DNA from 3 places in the Pseudonocardia sp. ICBG162 genome. Region 3 is predicted to be linked to each of the others. Evidence: riboswitches for the same ligand, from Rfam matches in the RefSeq annotation. Region 3 holds a riboswitch; each other region holds the start of a gene.
The links. Region 3 has a riboswitch for S-adenosylmethionine ahead of KPL60_RS16085 (GNAT family N-acetyltransferase). Riboswitches for the same ligand answer to the same signal wherever they lie in the genome.
Positions count from the first base shown of each region.

Region 1: linked by a shared signal. The riboswitch ahead of KPL60_RS11465 (aminotransferase class V-fold PLP-dependent enzyme) and the one ahead of KPL60_RS16085 (GNAT family N-acetyltransferase) in region 3 are both predicted to bind S-adenosylmethionine.
Region 2: linked by a shared signal. The riboswitch ahead of thrC (threonine synthase) and the one ahead of KPL60_RS16085 (GNAT family N-acetyltransferase) in region 3 are both predicted to bind S-adenosylmethionine.

Region 1 is NZ_JAHLJD010000013.1:1,816,962-1,822,259, reverse strand. Features, by position in the region: gene recO (DNA repair protein RecO) at 1-470, shown strand, start outside; gene KPL60_RS11490 (hypothetical protein) at 694-1,056, shown strand; gene KPL60_RS11485 (isoprenyl transferase) at 1,091-1,918, shown strand; gene KPL60_RS11480 (hypothetical protein) at 1,915-2,331, shown strand; gene KPL60_RS11475 (DUF2795 domain-containing protein) at 2,369-2,569, opposite strand; gene KPL60_RS11470 (hypothetical protein) at 2,650-3,285, opposite strand; SAM riboswitch class IV at 3,360-3,474, shown strand; gene KPL60_RS11465 (aminotransferase class V-fold PLP-dependent enzyme) at 3,518-4,885, shown strand; gene KPL60_RS11460 (Fur family transcriptional regulator) at 4,896-5,298, opposite strand, start outside.
Region 2 is NZ_JAHLJD010000013.1:1,856,471-1,861,768, forward strand. Features, by position in the region: gene lepA (translation elongation factor 4) at 1-217, opposite strand, end outside; gene cynS (cyanase) at 450-914, shown strand; gene rpsT (30S ribosomal protein S20) at 1,086-1,349, shown strand; gene holA (DNA polymerase III subunit delta) at 1,460-2,428, opposite strand; SAM riboswitch class I at 2,569-2,722, shown strand; gene thrC (threonine synthase) at 2,729-3,997, shown strand; partial or broken gene KPL60_RS11705 (ComEC/Rec2 family competence protein) at 4,238-5,298, opposite strand, start outside.
Region 3 is NZ_JAHLJD010000017.1:427,130-432,427, reverse strand. Features, by position in the region: gene KPL60_RS16100 (ABC transporter permease) at 81-932, shown strand; gene KPL60_RS16095 (ABC transporter substrate-binding protein) at 929-1,969, shown strand; gene KPL60_RS16090 (ABC transporter ATP-binding protein) at 1,950-2,771, shown strand; SAM riboswitch class I at 2,914-3,021, shown strand; gene KPL60_RS16085 (GNAT family N-acetyltransferase) at 3,232-3,705, shown strand; gene KPL60_RS16080 (LysR substrate-binding domain-containing protein) at 3,717-4,592, opposite strand; gene KPL60_RS33810 (hypothetical protein) at 4,689-4,820, shown strand; gene KPL60_RS16075 (alpha/beta hydrolase) at 4,928-5,298, shown strand, end outside.

The DNA of each region.
Region 1 (5,298 bases), on a different contig from region 3:
CCCGGGCGCTGGCCGACGGCGCCCGTGAACCGGCCCTGGTGCTCGACGCGTTCCTGCTGCGGGCGATGAGCCACGCGGGGTGGGCGCCGTCGCTGTCGGAGTGCGCGCGCTGCGCGACCCCCGGCCCGCACCGGTCGTTCACCGTCGCCGGCGGCGGCATGGTGTGCCCGCGCTGCCGTCCGCCGGGCTCGGTGACCCCGGCGACCGAGACGGTGGCCCTGCTGTCCGCACTGCTGCACGGCGACTGGGACACCGCGGACGCCTCGGGCACCCCGACCCGGCGTGAGGCCAGCGGCCTGGTCGCGGCGCACCTGCAGTGGCACCTGGAGCGGCAGCTGCGCTCGCTGCCCCTGGTCGACCGCCGCGCCCGGGTCCGGCCCGCCGCCGTCGTCGCACCCGGGGTGCCGGGGCCCGCCCCGGAACCGCCGGACGGCGGAGCAGCGACACCCCCGGACGCTCTTCCCGGCTAGTCCGATCGGACTTTTGTCCCTGTGTGGGGTGCCGTGAGCGGCCCGTCCGCTTCGTCGAGCGGTTGACGTGCGGGCGCGCCGCCCGTCGCGGTGCCGCCGGTCGCGTCGCACGGGACTTCCGCCGACTCCACCGGGTGATCATCGCTTTCGACGGGCAACCGGTTCCGCCGTCTCGTTACGCTCCTGTGATCGAGGGGACCCCAGCCCCGTCGGAGAGGCAGTCGTGAACCGACCCCACACCCCGCCGCCGGACGACGACCACACCGGTCGCACCCACCGTCTCCCGGCCGCCACGCAGCGCATCCCGGTGCCGCCCACCCAGCAGTTCCCGGTCCGCACCGAGGCGATGCCGGAGTCCCCGCAGGACGGGCCGACCCGCGCGATGCGTCAGGTCCGGGCCCGCACCGAGGACGGCGCGTGGCCGGCCATCCCGATGCTGCCGGTGATCCGGCCCGACGAGTCCGAGCCGATGTCGGAGGCCGACCGGATCCGCGGGCACCGCGGGATGCGCCGGCTGCGCGAGACCATCGAGCGGCTGGAGGACCCGGCCGTGCCGGCCTGGCCGCAGCCCGACCACCGCGACTGAACCCGTCCGCCGTCCCCGACGTAAGGTCGGCGACGTGCCGTTCCAGCCTCCCGCACCGCACCCGTCCGGTGCCCGGCCCCCGGCGATCCCGCCGGAGCTGGTGCCGCGCCACGTCGCCCTCGTGATGGACGGCAACGGCCGCTGGGCCAACGCCCGCGGCCTGCCCCGCACGGAGGGCCACAAGCGGGGCGAGGCCTCGCTGATGGACGTCGCCCGCGGCTGCATCGACCTGGGCGTGCGCTGGCTGTCGGCGTACGCGTTCTCCACCGAGAACTGGCGGCGCAGCCCCGACGAGGTCCGGTTCCTGATGGGCTTCAACCGCGACGTGATCCGCCGCCGCGTCGACGAGATGGACGCGATGGGGGTCCGGGTCCGCTGGGCGGGCCGGCGCCCGCGGCTGTGGCGCTCGGTGATCAAGGAGCTGGAGATCGCCGAGGAGCGCACCCGCGGCAACGACGTGCTGAACCTGACCATGTGCGTCAACTACGGCGGCCGCGCCGAGATCGTCGACTCGGTGCGGCAGCTCGCCCGGCTCGCCGCGGAGGGCCGGATCAACCCCGACAAGATCGACGAGCGGATGCTGGCCCGGTACCTCGACGAGCCGGACATGCCCGACGTCGACCTGTTCGTGCGCTCCTCGGGGGAGCAGCGGACGTCGAACTTCCTGCTCTGGCAGAGCGCCTACGCCGAGATGGTCTTCCTGGACACGCTGTTCCCGGACTTCGACCGCCGCCACATCTGGCAGGCGATCGAGATCTACGCGCGCCGGGACCGGCGTTTCGGGGGAGCTTCCGAGCGTCGCGGAGCGGGCGCGAGCATCGACACGGCCGCCGCCGTCCCGAACGATGGAGTGACTCCGTGACCACCGATGTGATCTCCGGGATGCTCGCCACCGCCAAGGGTGCGCTGGAGCGGTTCCACGACGTCACCACCGACGACGACGGCGCGCTGACCTTCGCCCACGGCGGCGTGCTGTGCGTGGTGCAGGGCACCGAGCTGGAGGAGGGCCTGCCGGTCCTCAACCTGACCTGCGTCGTCGCGTGGGACCTGCCGGAGTCCGCGGACCCGGAGCACGACGTGCCGCGACGGGTCGGCCTCGGGGTGGGGGAGGGCCTGTTCGGCACGCCCCGGGTGGTGCGCGGCGAGCGCGGCTGGGACGTGACGCTGCGCTACGCCTTCCCCGCGGCCGGGCTGGGCGAGGGGCCGATGGGCACCCTGCTGATGCTGGTCGTGTCCTCGGCGTCGAGCATGCGCGCGGAGCTGGTCGGGAGCTGAGACCGCCCGGCCGGGGGCGCACCCCCGGCCGGACCCGTCACTCGCCGGTGTCGACGGCCGCGACGACGGCGTCGACCGAGGTGTAGTCCTCGGCCGGTGCCGAACGCAGGGCCTCGACCGTCGCGGCGTCGGCGCCGTTGCGCTCGGCGGTCCACGCCAGGTCGTCCTTGGAGGCGGGGAACTCGAGACCGTGCAGAGCGCTGCGGACGGCGTCGGCGGTCGTCGTACGGGATGTCATGGGGTCACCTCTCGTCGTGGACGTTCGGTGACCGGATAGCCGGTGTGCGGCCGTCCATGCACGGGACGGCCGCACGACGGTCAGCCCTCCCCGGCGGGGTCCGCCTCCCCGGCGTCGCTGAGGTGCACGATCGGCAGCGCCGCCAGCTGGCCCGCGGTCATCGCGTGCGCCACGCCCAGCACGTCGTTCTGGGCCTTGGTCATCCGCGCGTCCACCAGCCCGGACAGGCCGTAGGCGACCCGGCCGAGCAGCCGCACCGTGGTCTCGTCGACCTGGGGGCGCGGGGTGGAGACGACCGCGACACCGCGCGGGGCGCCGTCGTTGGACTGGGCGACGCCGATCTCGTAGGACTCACGCGGGTTGACGTGCCGCGACGCGTAGTGGTCGCGCAGCGTCGACATCATGTCGTGGAACCCGGTGACGTCACCCTCGAGCTCCAGGGTGGACAGGTCGTCCTTCGTGAGGGTCTTGGTGCGGCCGGAGAAGCAGCGCACGTAGCCGATCACCGCGCCGGTCCACAGTGCCTCGACCAGGGCCGGGTCGGCGGCCACCCGGACCGGGCCGGACTCCGGACCGCCGAGCGCGGTCACCAGGTGCTCGCAGCACTGCAGCACGTACTGCAGGTCGTCGAACACCGCCGCCAGCTGGGCAAGCTCGCCGGACTCCGGGACGTCGATCCGCCGTACCGTGCCCGGGGCGGGTTGCGTGTCGGTCATCTTTCAGACGCTATCCGGGGTGGCGACGGTCACGGTGTCTCCTTCTGAGACGGTCTGCTAGCTTCGGCGGCGAAGGTCACGAGTGCCAGCGCGAAGCCCCGGCTCGCTGGACGGCAACCCTCCTCCGCGGTGGGGTGCCCCGGGTGATGACCGGGCCGACGCGACACCCGCAGTCGGCAAGCGCGGATCCGTGCGCCACGCCGGGTCCCCGAGATCGGCCGGAGGCCCGATCATGACCCTCGCCCTGTCGCGTTCCGTCCAGCACGCGCTGCCCCGTGTCGTCGGCGCGGACCTCACCGTCCCGCTCGTCGACGGCGGGTGGGCCCGCTACTGCGACCTCGACTCCGCCGCGTCGGCGCCGGCGCTGGAGAGCGTCGCCGCGCACGTCGCGCAGGTGCTGCCCTACCACGGCAGCGTGCACCGCGGCGCCGGCTGGACCTCGAAGGTCTGCACCGCCCTGGTGGAGAACGCCCGCGCCGACGTCGCCCGGTTCGTCCGGGCCCGCGCCGACGACGTCGTGGTGTTCACCCGCAACACCACCGACGCGCTCGGCCTGCTCGCCCGCGCCGTGCCCGGCCCGGTGGTGACCCTCGACCTGGAGCACCACGCGACGCTGCTGGCCTGGCGGGGCGGTACCGGCGGCGCCGAGCACCGGGTCGTGCGGGCCGGTCGCAGCATCGCCGCGACCCTCGACGCGCTGCGGGCCGAGCTCGCCGCCCGTCCCGACGCCGCGCTGGTCGCGGTCACCGGTGCGTCCAACGTGACCGGCGAGCTCCTCCCGGTCGCCGAGATCGCCCGGATCGCGCACGCCGCAGGCGCCCGGCTGTGCGTCGACGCCGCGCAGCTCGCCCCGCACCGGCGCGTCGACCTGGCCGGGTGGGGCGCGGACTACGTCGCGCTGTCCGGGCACAAGCTCTACGCGCCCTACGGCGCCGGGGTCCTCGTCGGTCGCCGGGACTGGCTCGACGCCGCCGAGCCGCACGTCGCGGGCGGGGGAGCGGTCCGCTCGGTCGCCGTGGCCGGTGGGGAGACCGTCACCGAGTGGCTGCCCGCACCGCAGCGCCACGAGGGCGGCACCCCGAACGTGCTCGGCGCCGCTGCGCTGGGCGCGGCCTGCCGCACCCTCGAGGACCTGATCGACGACGCCGTGCCCGCCCACGAGCGCGAGCTCGCCGCCCGGCTGCGCGCGGGCCTGGCGACCGTCCCCGGCCTGCGGGTCCTGTCCTGCTTCGACGACGGGCCCGACGCCGACCGCACCGCGACCGTCTCGTTCACCCTCGGCGAGCTGCCCGCGGGCCTCGTCGCGGCGGCGCTGTCCGCCGAGTACGGCATCGGCGTCCGCGACGGGCGGTTCTGCGCGCACCCGCTGCTGGAGCGGCTCACCGGCGGCGGCGACGCGGTGCGCGCCTCGCTGGGCCTGCGCACCGGCCCCTCCGACGTCGACCGGCTGGTCGACGCGCTGACCGACCTGGCGCGGCGCGGTCCGGCCTGGACCTACGCCCTCGTCGACGGCCGGTGGGCGCCCACCCCGGACCCGCGCCCGGCCGACCCGTTCGCCCGGGACCGGGAGCTGCCCGCCGTCCCCGGCTGCGGGGACTGAGCCCGGGGCGTCAGCCCGCCGAGCAGCGGCCGCAGAGGCCGAAGATCTCCAGGGTGTGCGACACCTCGGTGAAGCCGTGCTTCTGCGCGACCGACTCGGTCCAGGACTCCACCGCGGGGCCCTCGATCTCGACGGCGGCGCCGCACCGGCGGCACACCAGGTGATGGTGGTGGTGCTCGGTCTCGCAGCGCCGGTAGACCGCCTCGCCGGACGCGACCCGCAGCACGTCGACCTCGCCGCCGTCGGCGAGGGTCTGCAGGGTCCGGTAGACCGTGGTCAGGCCGATGCCCTCACCGGCGCGCCGCAGCTCCTCGTGGATCTCCTGGGCGGACCGGAAGTCCTCCAGGCGGTCGAGCAGCGCGGTGACGGCGGCCCGCTGCCGGGTGGCGCGGATGCCGCGCGGCCCGGCGGTG
Region 2 (5,298 bases), on a different contig from region 3:
GCAGCCGCACGTTCTGCGCCTTGATCGTGATGCCGCGCTCGCGCTCGATGTCCATCCGGTCCAGGTACTGGGCCCGGGCGTCACGCGCGCTGAGCACCCCGGTGACCTGCAGCATCCGGTCGGCCAGGGTCGACTTCCCGTGGTCGATGTGGGCGATGATGCAGAAGTTCCGGATGCGCTCCGGCGGGGTGAACGTGCGGTCGGCGTACGTCGTCACTCGGCTGTACTCGGCTTTCGCTCATGCGTGGGGCTTCGGGCACTTCGGGTGCTCAGGGCACTCGGGGCTCGGGGCACTGGGACCCATCGTCCCATGTCGGGCCGGGCGACCGCCGTGGTGGCACCGCAGGTCGTCACACGCCGTTCACGCGCGGGCTCCCGGCGTTGCCGCCCCCGGCCCGGGGCGCGCACGATCGGGTCCGCCCCACGCCGCCCGACGCAGGAGGATCACCGTGTTCGTCAGCCCCCTCACCCCGCTCGACCGGCTCGGCGCCGCCCGCATCGTGCTGGCCCAGAAGAAGCGGCTCGGCCTGCGCTGGGACGCGGTCGCCGAGGCCGTCGGCGCGTCCCTCGAATGGTCCACCTCGGCCCTGCTGGGCCAGCAGACGATGACCCGCGAGCAGGCCGAGGCCGCCGGGAACCTGCTGGACCTCGACGCCGACGTCGTCGACGCCCTCACCCTCCCGCCGGTCCGCGGCGCGGCCGCGGTGGACCTCACCGACCCGCTGGTCTACCGCCTCTCGGAGATGGTGCAGGTCTACGGGACGACGATCTCCGAGCTCGTCCGCGAGGAGTTCGGCGACGGCATCGTGTCCGCGATCGACTTCGAGCTCGACCTCGCGCGGGTGCCCGACCCGAAGGGCGACCGGGCCGTGATCACGCTGAACGGGAAGTTCCTGCCCTACCGCGTCTGGTGACCCGGCACAGGGCGCGACGACGCCGCTGGTAACCTTGTGCGTCGAGCGCTCGGCGTGCTCGCCCGAAACGGCCTGGACCCTCTCTCCAGTGATGCTGTTCGGTGCCGCCGGAGCGGACCCGGACGAGAACACTCACCAGCCGACCAGCAGGCAGGAAGACCAGAGGCAGACGTGGCCAACATCAAGTCGCAGATCAAGCGAGTCAAGACCAACGAGAAGCGCCGGCAGCGCAACAAGTCGGTGAAGTCGTCGGTCAAGACCGCGATCCGCCACTTCCGCGAGGCCGCCGACTCCGGCGCCGACAACGTCGTGGAGCTGCAGCGCAAGGCGGCCAAGGCCCTCGACAAGGCGGCCGGCAAGGGCGTCATCCACCGGAACCAGGCGGCGAACCGCAAGTCGGCCCTGGCCAAGCGTCTCAACGACGTCCAGGCCTGAGCCACCCCGGTTCTTCCGACGACGGCGCCGCCCCACCCGGGCGGCGCCGTCGTCGTGATTCCGGGCCCGCCCGGGGTCGCGCCGTCGGTGCGCTCCGTAGTCCGGCCGGGTCAGCGCGGGGTGCGCGCGGAGACGACGGCCAGTACGGCCCGCTCCAACGCGTACCCGGCGTCCGCGGCGACACCCTTGACGTCGGCGTTCACCCGCGCCGTCGCCGCGATGGCGACGGCGAGCTGCTCCGGGCGCCACTGCCGGACCGTCTGCTGCGCCTTGCGGATCTTCCAGGGCGGCATGCCCAGCTCCCCGGCCATCCGGTTCGGGTCGCCCCGCCCGGCCGAGCCGACCTTGGCCAGGGTGCGCACCGAGTCCGCGAGCGCGTCGGCGATCAGCACGTGCGGGACACCGAGCACCAGCGCCCACCGCAGCGCCTCCATCGCCGCCCGCCGGTCCCCCGCGACCGCCGCGTCGGCCACCGCGAAGCCCGAGGACTCCGCCCGGCCGCGGTGGTAGCGCCGCACCCCGGCCTCGTCCACGGAGCCACCGGTGTCCGCGACGAGCTGCCCGGCCGCGGCCGCCAGCTCCCGCAGGTCCGACCCGACCGCCTCGACCAGGACCGCGAGCGCCCCGGGCGTGATCGTGCCGCCGTGGCGGCGGACCTCGTCGCGCACGAAGTCCGACCGCTCGTCGGCGCGGGTGATGCGGTTGCAGGTGACCGTGTGGGCCCCGGCCTTGCGCATCAGGTCCAGGACCGCCTTGCCCTTCGCTCCCCCGGCGTGCTGGACCACGAGCACGATCCCGTCGGCCGGGTCCTTCACGTAGTCGGCGATGGCGGCGGTCATGTCCTTGTTCGCGTCCTGACCGTGGGTGAGCACGATCACCCTGCCCTCCGCGAAGAGCGAGGGGCTGAGGTGCCCGGCGAGCTCGCCGGGTGCCACCTCGGAGGTGCGGAAGCGGCGCAGCTCGGTCTCCGGATCGCGCTGCCGGGCGCGCCGGACCAGGTCGGACACCGCCCGCTCGGCCAGGAACTCCTCGTCCCCGACGACCAGCTGCAGCGGGCCCGGTTCGCTCGTGCTGCTCACACCCCCATGGTGGCCCACACCCCCGACAACGGGTGAGCCGCGTCCCGACCGGAGGACGTCGTCTGGCGGTGGGGTGCCCCGCTCGCGTACGGTCGTCGTCGATTCCGGCGCCCGGCGTCCGGAGCACCACAACCGCATATGGCTCATCCAGAGGGGCAGAGGGAACGGCCCGTTGAAGCCCCGGCAACCGGCGTCGCACGACGATCCGCCCAGACCTGCGCATCCCGCGTGGTGAGGACGTCGACGAACACGGTGCCAATTCCGGCCCGCCACGTCCGGCGGGACAGATGAGGAGATCTCGTGACTCTCACTGCTGCGCCCGAAACCACCTCCGCCTACGACCTCGGTTCCGCGCGCGCTCTCGCGTGCCGCGAGTGCCGCCACGAGATCCCGCTCGCCGCGGAGTTCGCGTGTCCGCGCTGTTTCGGCCCCCTCGAGGTCGCCTACGAGTTCCCGAAGGTCACCCGCGCCTCCATCGAGGCCGGGCCGAAGTCGATCTGGCGCTACAAGGACCTGCTGCCGGTCCCGTCGACCGTCGAGCAGCACGCGAACACCGAGCCCGGCCTGACCCGGCTGATCGAGGCCGACAACCTGGCCCGCGCGCTCGGCGTCCGCAAGATCTGGATCAAGGACGACACGGGCAACCCGACGCACTCGTTCAAGGACCGCGTCGTCGCCGTCGCGCTCGCCGCCGCCCGTGAGCTCGGCTTCTCGGTGCTGTGCTGCCCCTCGACGGGCAACCTGGCCAACGCCGTCGCCGCCGCGGCCGCCCGCGCCGGCTGGGACTCGGTCGTGCTGATCCCGTCCTCGCTGGAGCAGGCGAAGATCGTCACCACCGCCGTCTACGGCGGCACCCTGCTCGCCGTCGACGGCAACTACGACGACGTCAACCGGCTCGCCACCGAGCTGGCCGCCGAGCACGAGGACTGGGCGTTCGTGAACGTCAACGTCCGGCCGTACTACGCCGAGGGCTCGAAGACCCTGGGCTACGAGGTCGCCGAGCAGCTCGGCTGGCGGCTCCCGCAGCAGGTCGTCGTCCCGGTCGCGTCCGGCTCCCAGCTCACCAAGATCGACAAGGGGTTCACCGAGCTCGGCACCCTGGGTCTGGTCGAGCCCACCCCGTACACCGTGTTCGGTGCCCAGGCCACCGGCTGCTCGCCGGTCGCGCGGGCCTTCGAGGCCGGCCACGACGTGATCCAGCCGCAGAAGCCGGACACCATCGCGCGCTCGCTGGCGATCGGGAACCCGGCCGACGGCCCGTACGTCCTCGACTCGGTGCGCCGCACCGGCGGCTCGGTCGGCCACGTCTCCGACGAGGAGGTCGTCGCCGGCATCCGGCTCCTGGCCCGCACCGAGGGTGTGTTCGCCGAGACCGCGGGCGGGGTCACCATCGCGACCACCAAGAAGCTGCTCGAGGCCGGGGCGCTCGACCCCGACGCCGAGACCGTCCTCATGATCACCGGCGACGGCCTCAAGACCCTCGACGCCGTCTCCGGCGAGGTCGGCCCGACGGCGACCGTGCCGTCGACGTCCGCCGCGGTCCGCGAGGCGCTGGCGAACCTGGGCTGACCGGCCCCGCCGGCCGGGCGCCGGACGGGGGTCGCCCCGCGCGACCACCGTCAGCCCGGCCGGGTCGTCGCCGGTCAGGGCCAGGTCACCGGACCGGTCGGTGCGGGCGACGACGATCCCCGACCCGGCCAGCCGGTCCACCAGCTCCGGGTTGGGGTGCCGGTAGCTGTTGCCGTTGCCGACGCTGATCACCGCCGCCCGCGGCGCGACGGCCGTGATCAGCCGCGGGACCACCTTGCGGGACCCGTGGTGGGGCATCTTCAGCACGTCCGCCCGCAGGTCGGCACCGGAGTCGATCAGGTCGTCCTGGGCGACCAGCTCGGCGTCGCCGGTCAGCAGGATCGTCGCGGCCGGGGTGGTCGCGCGCAGCAGCAGCGAGATGTCGTTGACCGCCGTCCCGTCGCTGCCGTCGACCGTCAGGGGCGGGTGGACCGGGCCGAGGACCTGCAGGCGCAGCTCCGGCCAGCCCAGCTCCATCCCGCGCGCGAGCCCCACCACCGGGGCACCGGCCTCCTCGGCGCGCCGGGTGATGTCGCGCAGCCCGGACGCCGGTTCCCGTACCGGCCCGACGGCGATGCCGCCCGCGGCGCGGCCACGCAGCGCGCCGGCGAGGCCGCCGTCGTGGTCGGCGTGGAAGTGGGTGATCACCACGAGCTCCAGGACCCGGACGCCGAGCCGGTCCAGGCAGGTGTCGACGGCGTCGTCGGTCGGCCCGGTGTCGACCAGGACGGCGTGCCCGGGGGTACCGGTGGCGAGGACGAGCGCGTCGCCCTGACCGACGTCGCAGGCCACCATCCGCCATCCGGCGGGCGGCCAGCCGGGCGGTGCGAACCGGGTCGGGACGAGGACGACGAGCAGCCCGACCAGCAGGGCCAGCAACAGCGCCCGCAGCCGGGGCACCCGGCCCATCGCCAGCAGCACGACCAGCACCCCGGTGAGCAGCAGCGCGCCGCCCGCCCCCGCGGGCCACGGCACGGTGGCACCGGGCACCGCGGCGGCCCGGTCCCCGACCACCACCAGCCACCACACGAACGGTCCCGCCAGCCAGGCGCAGCACCACGCGGCGGCCGGGCTCACCGCGGACAGCACCGCGCCGAGCACGCCCAGCACCGTCGCGGGGGCGACGGCGGGCGCGGCGAGCAGGTTCGCCACCACGGTGACCAGCCCGACTCCCCCGTTGAGCCCGGCGATCACCGGCGCGGTGGCCAGGGCCGCGGCGACCGGGACGACCAATGCCTCGGCCGGTCCGGACGGCAGCCCGCGCCGTCGCAGCGCCGCCGTCCAGCCCGGACCGAGCAGCA
Region 3 (5,298 bases):
GGCACGCCGTCCGCGCGCGGACGCACCGGCCCGACCACCCCGGTGCCGGTCCGCGCCCCGTGCCCGCCGAGAGGTCCACCGTGTCCGCGTCCACCGACACCCCGTCCGGGGCGGCCCGCGCCGCACCCCCGTCCCCACGCCGCCTGCGGTTCGACCCCCGCACGGCGGCTCTGCCACTCCTGTCGGTGCTGGTGTTCCTCGCCGTCTGGCAGGTCGCCGCGGCGAGCGGGGTCTGGAACGAGACCTTCGTGCCGTACCCCTCGACGGTGTGGCGCGCGTTCGTGGAGGTCTCGACCACCCACGACGGCACCCGCGGCTACGGCGGTTACCTGCTGTGGGAGCACCTGTACATGACCCTGCGCCGGGTGCTGGCCGGTGTCGTCCTCGGTGTGGTCGCCGGTGTGCTGGTCGGCCTGCTCATGGGCACGGTCGGCTGGGTCCGCCGGGTGCTCGAGCCGTGGCTGACGTTCCTGCGTGCGCTGCCGCCGCTGGCGTACTTCTTCCTGCTGGTGATCTGGTTGGGCATCGACGAGGCCCCGAAGGTCACCCTGCTGGCGCTCGCCGCGTTCCCGCCCGCCGCCGTCGCCACCACCGCCGCGGTCGCCGCCGCCCCGCTGGGGCTGGTCGAGGCCGCCCGCGCGCTCGGCGCCACCCGCGGCCAGGTCGTGCGGGACGTGATCGTCCCCTCGGCGCTGCCGGAGACCTTCACCGGCATCCGGCTGGCCGTCGGCATCGCCTACTCCTCGGTCGTCGCGGCCGAGCTGTTCAACGGCATCCCCGGCATCGGCGGGATGGTCAAGGACGCCAGCAACTACAACAACACCCCGGTCGTGCTCGTGGGCATCTTCGCGATCGGCATCTCCGGCCTGGTGATCGACGCGCTGCTGCGCGCCGTCGAGCGCCGCACCGTTCCGTGGAGGGGACGAGCATGACCATCCGCACCCGACTGACCTCGCTGTTCGTGGGCCTGCTGGCACTGACCGTCCTCGCGGGCTGCGCCGTCGGTCCCGCCGGGCAGGACTCCGGCAAGCCGACGATCCGGATCGCCTACCAGAGCTTCCCCAGCGGTGACCTGGTCGCCAAGCACAACCGGTGGCTGGAGGACGCGCTGCCGGATTGGAACGTGCAGTGGACGAAGTTCGACTCCGGCGCCGACATCAACACCGCGTTCGTCGCCGGTGAGCTCGACTTCGGCGCGATCGGGTCGAGCCCGGTCGCCCGCGGCCTGTCCGCCCCGCTGAACATCCCCTACCAGGTCGCGTTCGTGCTCGACGTCGCCGGCGACAACGAGGCGCTCGTCGCCCGCAACGCCACCGGCGTGACCGACGTGGCCGGGCTGCGCGGCAAGCGGATCGCCACCGCGTTCGCCTCGACCTCGCACTACAGCCTGCTCGCCGCCCTGGAGCGGGCCGGCCTCGCGCCCGCCGACGTGCAGCTGGTCGACCTGCAGCCGCAGGCCGCGCTGGCCGCGTGGGAGCGGGGCGACGTCGACGCCGTCTACACCTGGCTGCCGACCCTCGACGAGCTGCGCAAGACCGGTCGGACGCTGGTGACCAGCCGCGAGCTGGCCACCGCGGGCAAGCCGACCCTCGACCTGGGCGTGGTGTCGACGCCGTTCGCGCAGCAGCACCCCGAGGTCGTCGATGCCTGGCGCAAGGTGGAGGCCCGCGCCCTGGAGACCGTGCGCACCGACCCGCGGGCCGCGGCGCAGGCCGTCGCCGCCGAGATCGGCGCCACCCCCGAGGAGGCCGCGGCCCAGCTGAAGCAGGGCGTGTTCCTGTCCCCGCAGCAGCTGACCTCTGCCGAGTGGCTGGGCACCGACGGCGCCCCGGGCAACCTCGCCCAGAACCTGCAGAGCGCCGCGCAGTTCCTCGCCGGGCAGAAGCAGATCCCCGCCGCGCCGGACCTCGCGACCTTCCAGAAGGCGACCTACACGAAGGGGCTCCCGAATGTCCTCGCCGCAGGCTGACACCGACACCGACACCGGTGCGCGGACCGGCGCCGGGACACCCGCGATCGCGGCGGCCGGGCTCGGCCACTCCTACCCGGGCCGCCGGGAACGGGTGCAGGCACTCGGCCCGCTCGACCTGACCGTGCGGCCCGGCGAGTTCCTGGTGCTGGTCGGGGCGTCGGGCTGTGGCAAGTCGACGCTGCTGCGGCTGGTCGCCGGGTTCGAGCGGCCCACCGACGGCACCCTCGCCGTCGCCGGGCGGGCGCCCGAGCCGGGCGTCGGCGCGGGCGTGGTGTTCCAGCAGCCGCGGCTGTTCCCGTGGCGCACCGTCGGCGGCAACGTCGACCTCGCGCTGAAGTACGCCGGCGTCGCGCCGTCCGACCGGGCCGTCGCCCGCGACGGGCTGCTGGAGCGGGTCGGGCTCACCGGCGTCGCGGACCGGCGGATCTGGGAGATCTCCGGGGGCCAGCAGCAGCGGGTCGCCATCGCCCGGGCGCTCGCCGCCGACCGGGACCTGCTGCTGCTCGACGAGCCGTTCGGCGCGCTCGACGCGCTCACCCGCGAACGCCTGCAGGACGACGTGCGCCGGGTCAGCCACGAGACCGGCCGGACGAGCGTGTTCGTCACCCACTCCGCCGACGAGGCGGTGTTCCTCGGCTCCCGCGTCGTGGTGCTCACCGCCCGCCCCGGCCGGATCGCGCTGGACCTGCGGATCGACCTGCCGCGGTCCGGTGTGGACGCCGAGGCGCTGCGCGGCTCCCCGGAGTTCGCCGAGCTGCGGGCCCGGGTCGGGGCCGCGGTGAAGGAGGCCGCCGCCTGATCCCGGCCGCACGTCGTCGACGGGCCGTCCGCCCGCGCTCCCCACGAGCGGACGGCCCGTCCCGGCCCGTCCGCGGCCCCGGGCCCCCGGCCCGGGGCCGTGGGGGTTGACACCCGATCGGTACATCGGTTCCAGTTGTCGCAGTCCATCCAGAGCGGTCGAGAGTCCCGGCTCGTCGACGCCGCAGCAACCCGCCCCGTCACCGGGGCAGGGTGCTACCGCCGGGTCCGATGGGAGACCCCGATGGCCCACCGCCACGCGACGCCCCGGCCCGACTCCGGGCAGCGGGCCCGGATCCGGCTGCGCTGGGTCCGGCGCCGCCACGTCGACCTGTGCCGCACCGGCGCCGCGCTCTGTCGCTGACCTCTCCACCCGTGCCCCGCACCGGACCGCCCCCCCGACGTGGACGGCCGGTCCCCGCCTGCCCGAGGGCAGCGCCCGCACCCGAGAGGTCCCGACCGTGACCGCACCGCATCTCGTCCCGCCCACCGCCTCCGCACTGGAGGTCCGGTGGGTCGAGCACACCGACCCGCTCGTCCGCCCGCTGCCCACCGGGCCCGGCACCCGCCCCGACGGCGACGGCGCGGCCCCCGCCGCCCCGTCGGGGCCGGTGGTGCTGCTGCTCGACGGCGGCGACCCCGTCGCCGGGGGCACGTTCCGCCGGCGGGACTCCGACACCGCCGAGCTGACCCGGATCTGGACCGCCGCGTCGCACCGGCGCCGCGGCCTGGGCCGCCGGGTGCTGGTCGAGCTGGAGGACGCCGTCGCCGCCCGCGGCTACCGCCGCGTCTACCTGACGGCCGGGCCGCGCCGGCCCGAGGTCGGTGACCTGTGCCTGGCCGCCGGGTACACGGCGCTCTACGACCGCGCGCTGCCCGCGGGCCGGGTCCGGCGCCGCCCGTTCGAGAAGTACCTGCACGGCCGGTTCGCGTGACCGACCGGTCCTCAGCCGGCCGGGGGCGGATGGTCCCCGGCCGGCGAGAGCACCGCGGCCAGCGCGGCCGCGGCGGTCTCGACCAGGCGGGGGTCGGCGCCCGCCCGGGCCCGCAGGTGCAGCGGCTCGGACGGGGCTCCCGGCAGATCCGCGCACGGCTCGAGCCCCTCGGGTGCGTCGCCGAGCCCGGCGACGAGCGCGACGCCGAGCCCGCCGCGCACCGCGTTGAGCACGCCGGCCAGGTAGGCGGCCTCCCCGACGACGGTCGCGGCCATCCCGGCGGCCGACAGCGTCTGCAGGGCGCGGCGACGGATGGTGCACGGCGAGTCGATCACGACCAGTGGGACGGGGCCGTCCGCGGGGCGCCGCCAGCCCGGCGCCGCGTACCAGGTCAGCGGGATCGCCCCGGCGGCGACACCGGGCCCGTCGACCACGTCGCCGATGTACATCGCGAGGTCCAGCGTCCCGCGGTCCACGGCGTCGTTGAGCCGGCTGGAGCGGTCCAGCCGGAAACGCACCGCGGTCCCCGGGAACACGTCCTGCAGCCGCTCCATGACACGGGGCAGCAGCTCGTCCGCGGCGTGCTCGGTGGAGCCAAGCACCAGCGACTCACGGGTGTCGCCGACACCGAGGCGGCGCAGCGCGTCGTCGTGGGCGGCCAGGATCCGGCGGGCCTCGCCGAGCAGCGCCTCGCCCTCCGCGGTGAACCGGCTGACCCGGCCGTCCTTGCGGACCAGCGGGCGGCCGACGGCCTTCTCCAGGCGCCGCACGTGCTGGCTGACCGCGGACTGCGACAGCATCAGGGCCTGCGCCGCGCGGTGGAACCCGCCCTGGTCGGCGACGGCGACGATGCTCCGCAGCGCGGTGATGTCGAGGACGGCGGGCACGGGCCCGAGGCTACCGAGAACGATCGCGGATCGCGATCGGTTGTGATGCGCTTTCGTCGTTGGACCGGGCGCCCGCGACCGTCTCTGATGGTGGGCATGACCCGCCCGCGCCCCGTGACCCCCGGCCGGCACGTGCCGGCCGCCGTCGCGCGCCGGGCGGCCGGGCTCACGCGTCGCCGGGTCGTCGACCACGGCACGGTCTGCTCCGCGGCCTGTCCGGCCCGCTGAACCACGGGTCCACCGCGGCCCGTACCCGTGCGGCTCCGTCCGCCCTCCGCCGGTTCCCGCGCCGAGCGGCGCATCCCGGCGTCCCCCGAGAAAGAGATGAGTTCCCCATGACTGCAGTCGGCACGACCCCGGTCCTCGCCTCCTGGACCGAGCCCGAGGGCATCCGCCCGCGCGGCACCGTCGTCGTCGTCCCGGGCCGCGGCGAGCACGCCGCGGTCTACGAGCGGTTCGGCAGGCGGATCGCCGCCGACGGCTACCGCGTGTGGGCCGTCAGCGACCCCACCGTCGACGCCGCCCGCGCCGCCGGGCAGATCCGTTCGCTACTCGACCGCACCCCGTCCGAGGAGCCGGGCGAGGCCGGGCCGCCACCGCGAGTGCTGGTGGGCTCCGACACCGGTGCGCTGTTCGCGGCCGGGCTGGTCGCCGACGGCGGCGCGGGCATCGACGGACTGGTGCTGGCCGGGCTCCCCCTGCGCGC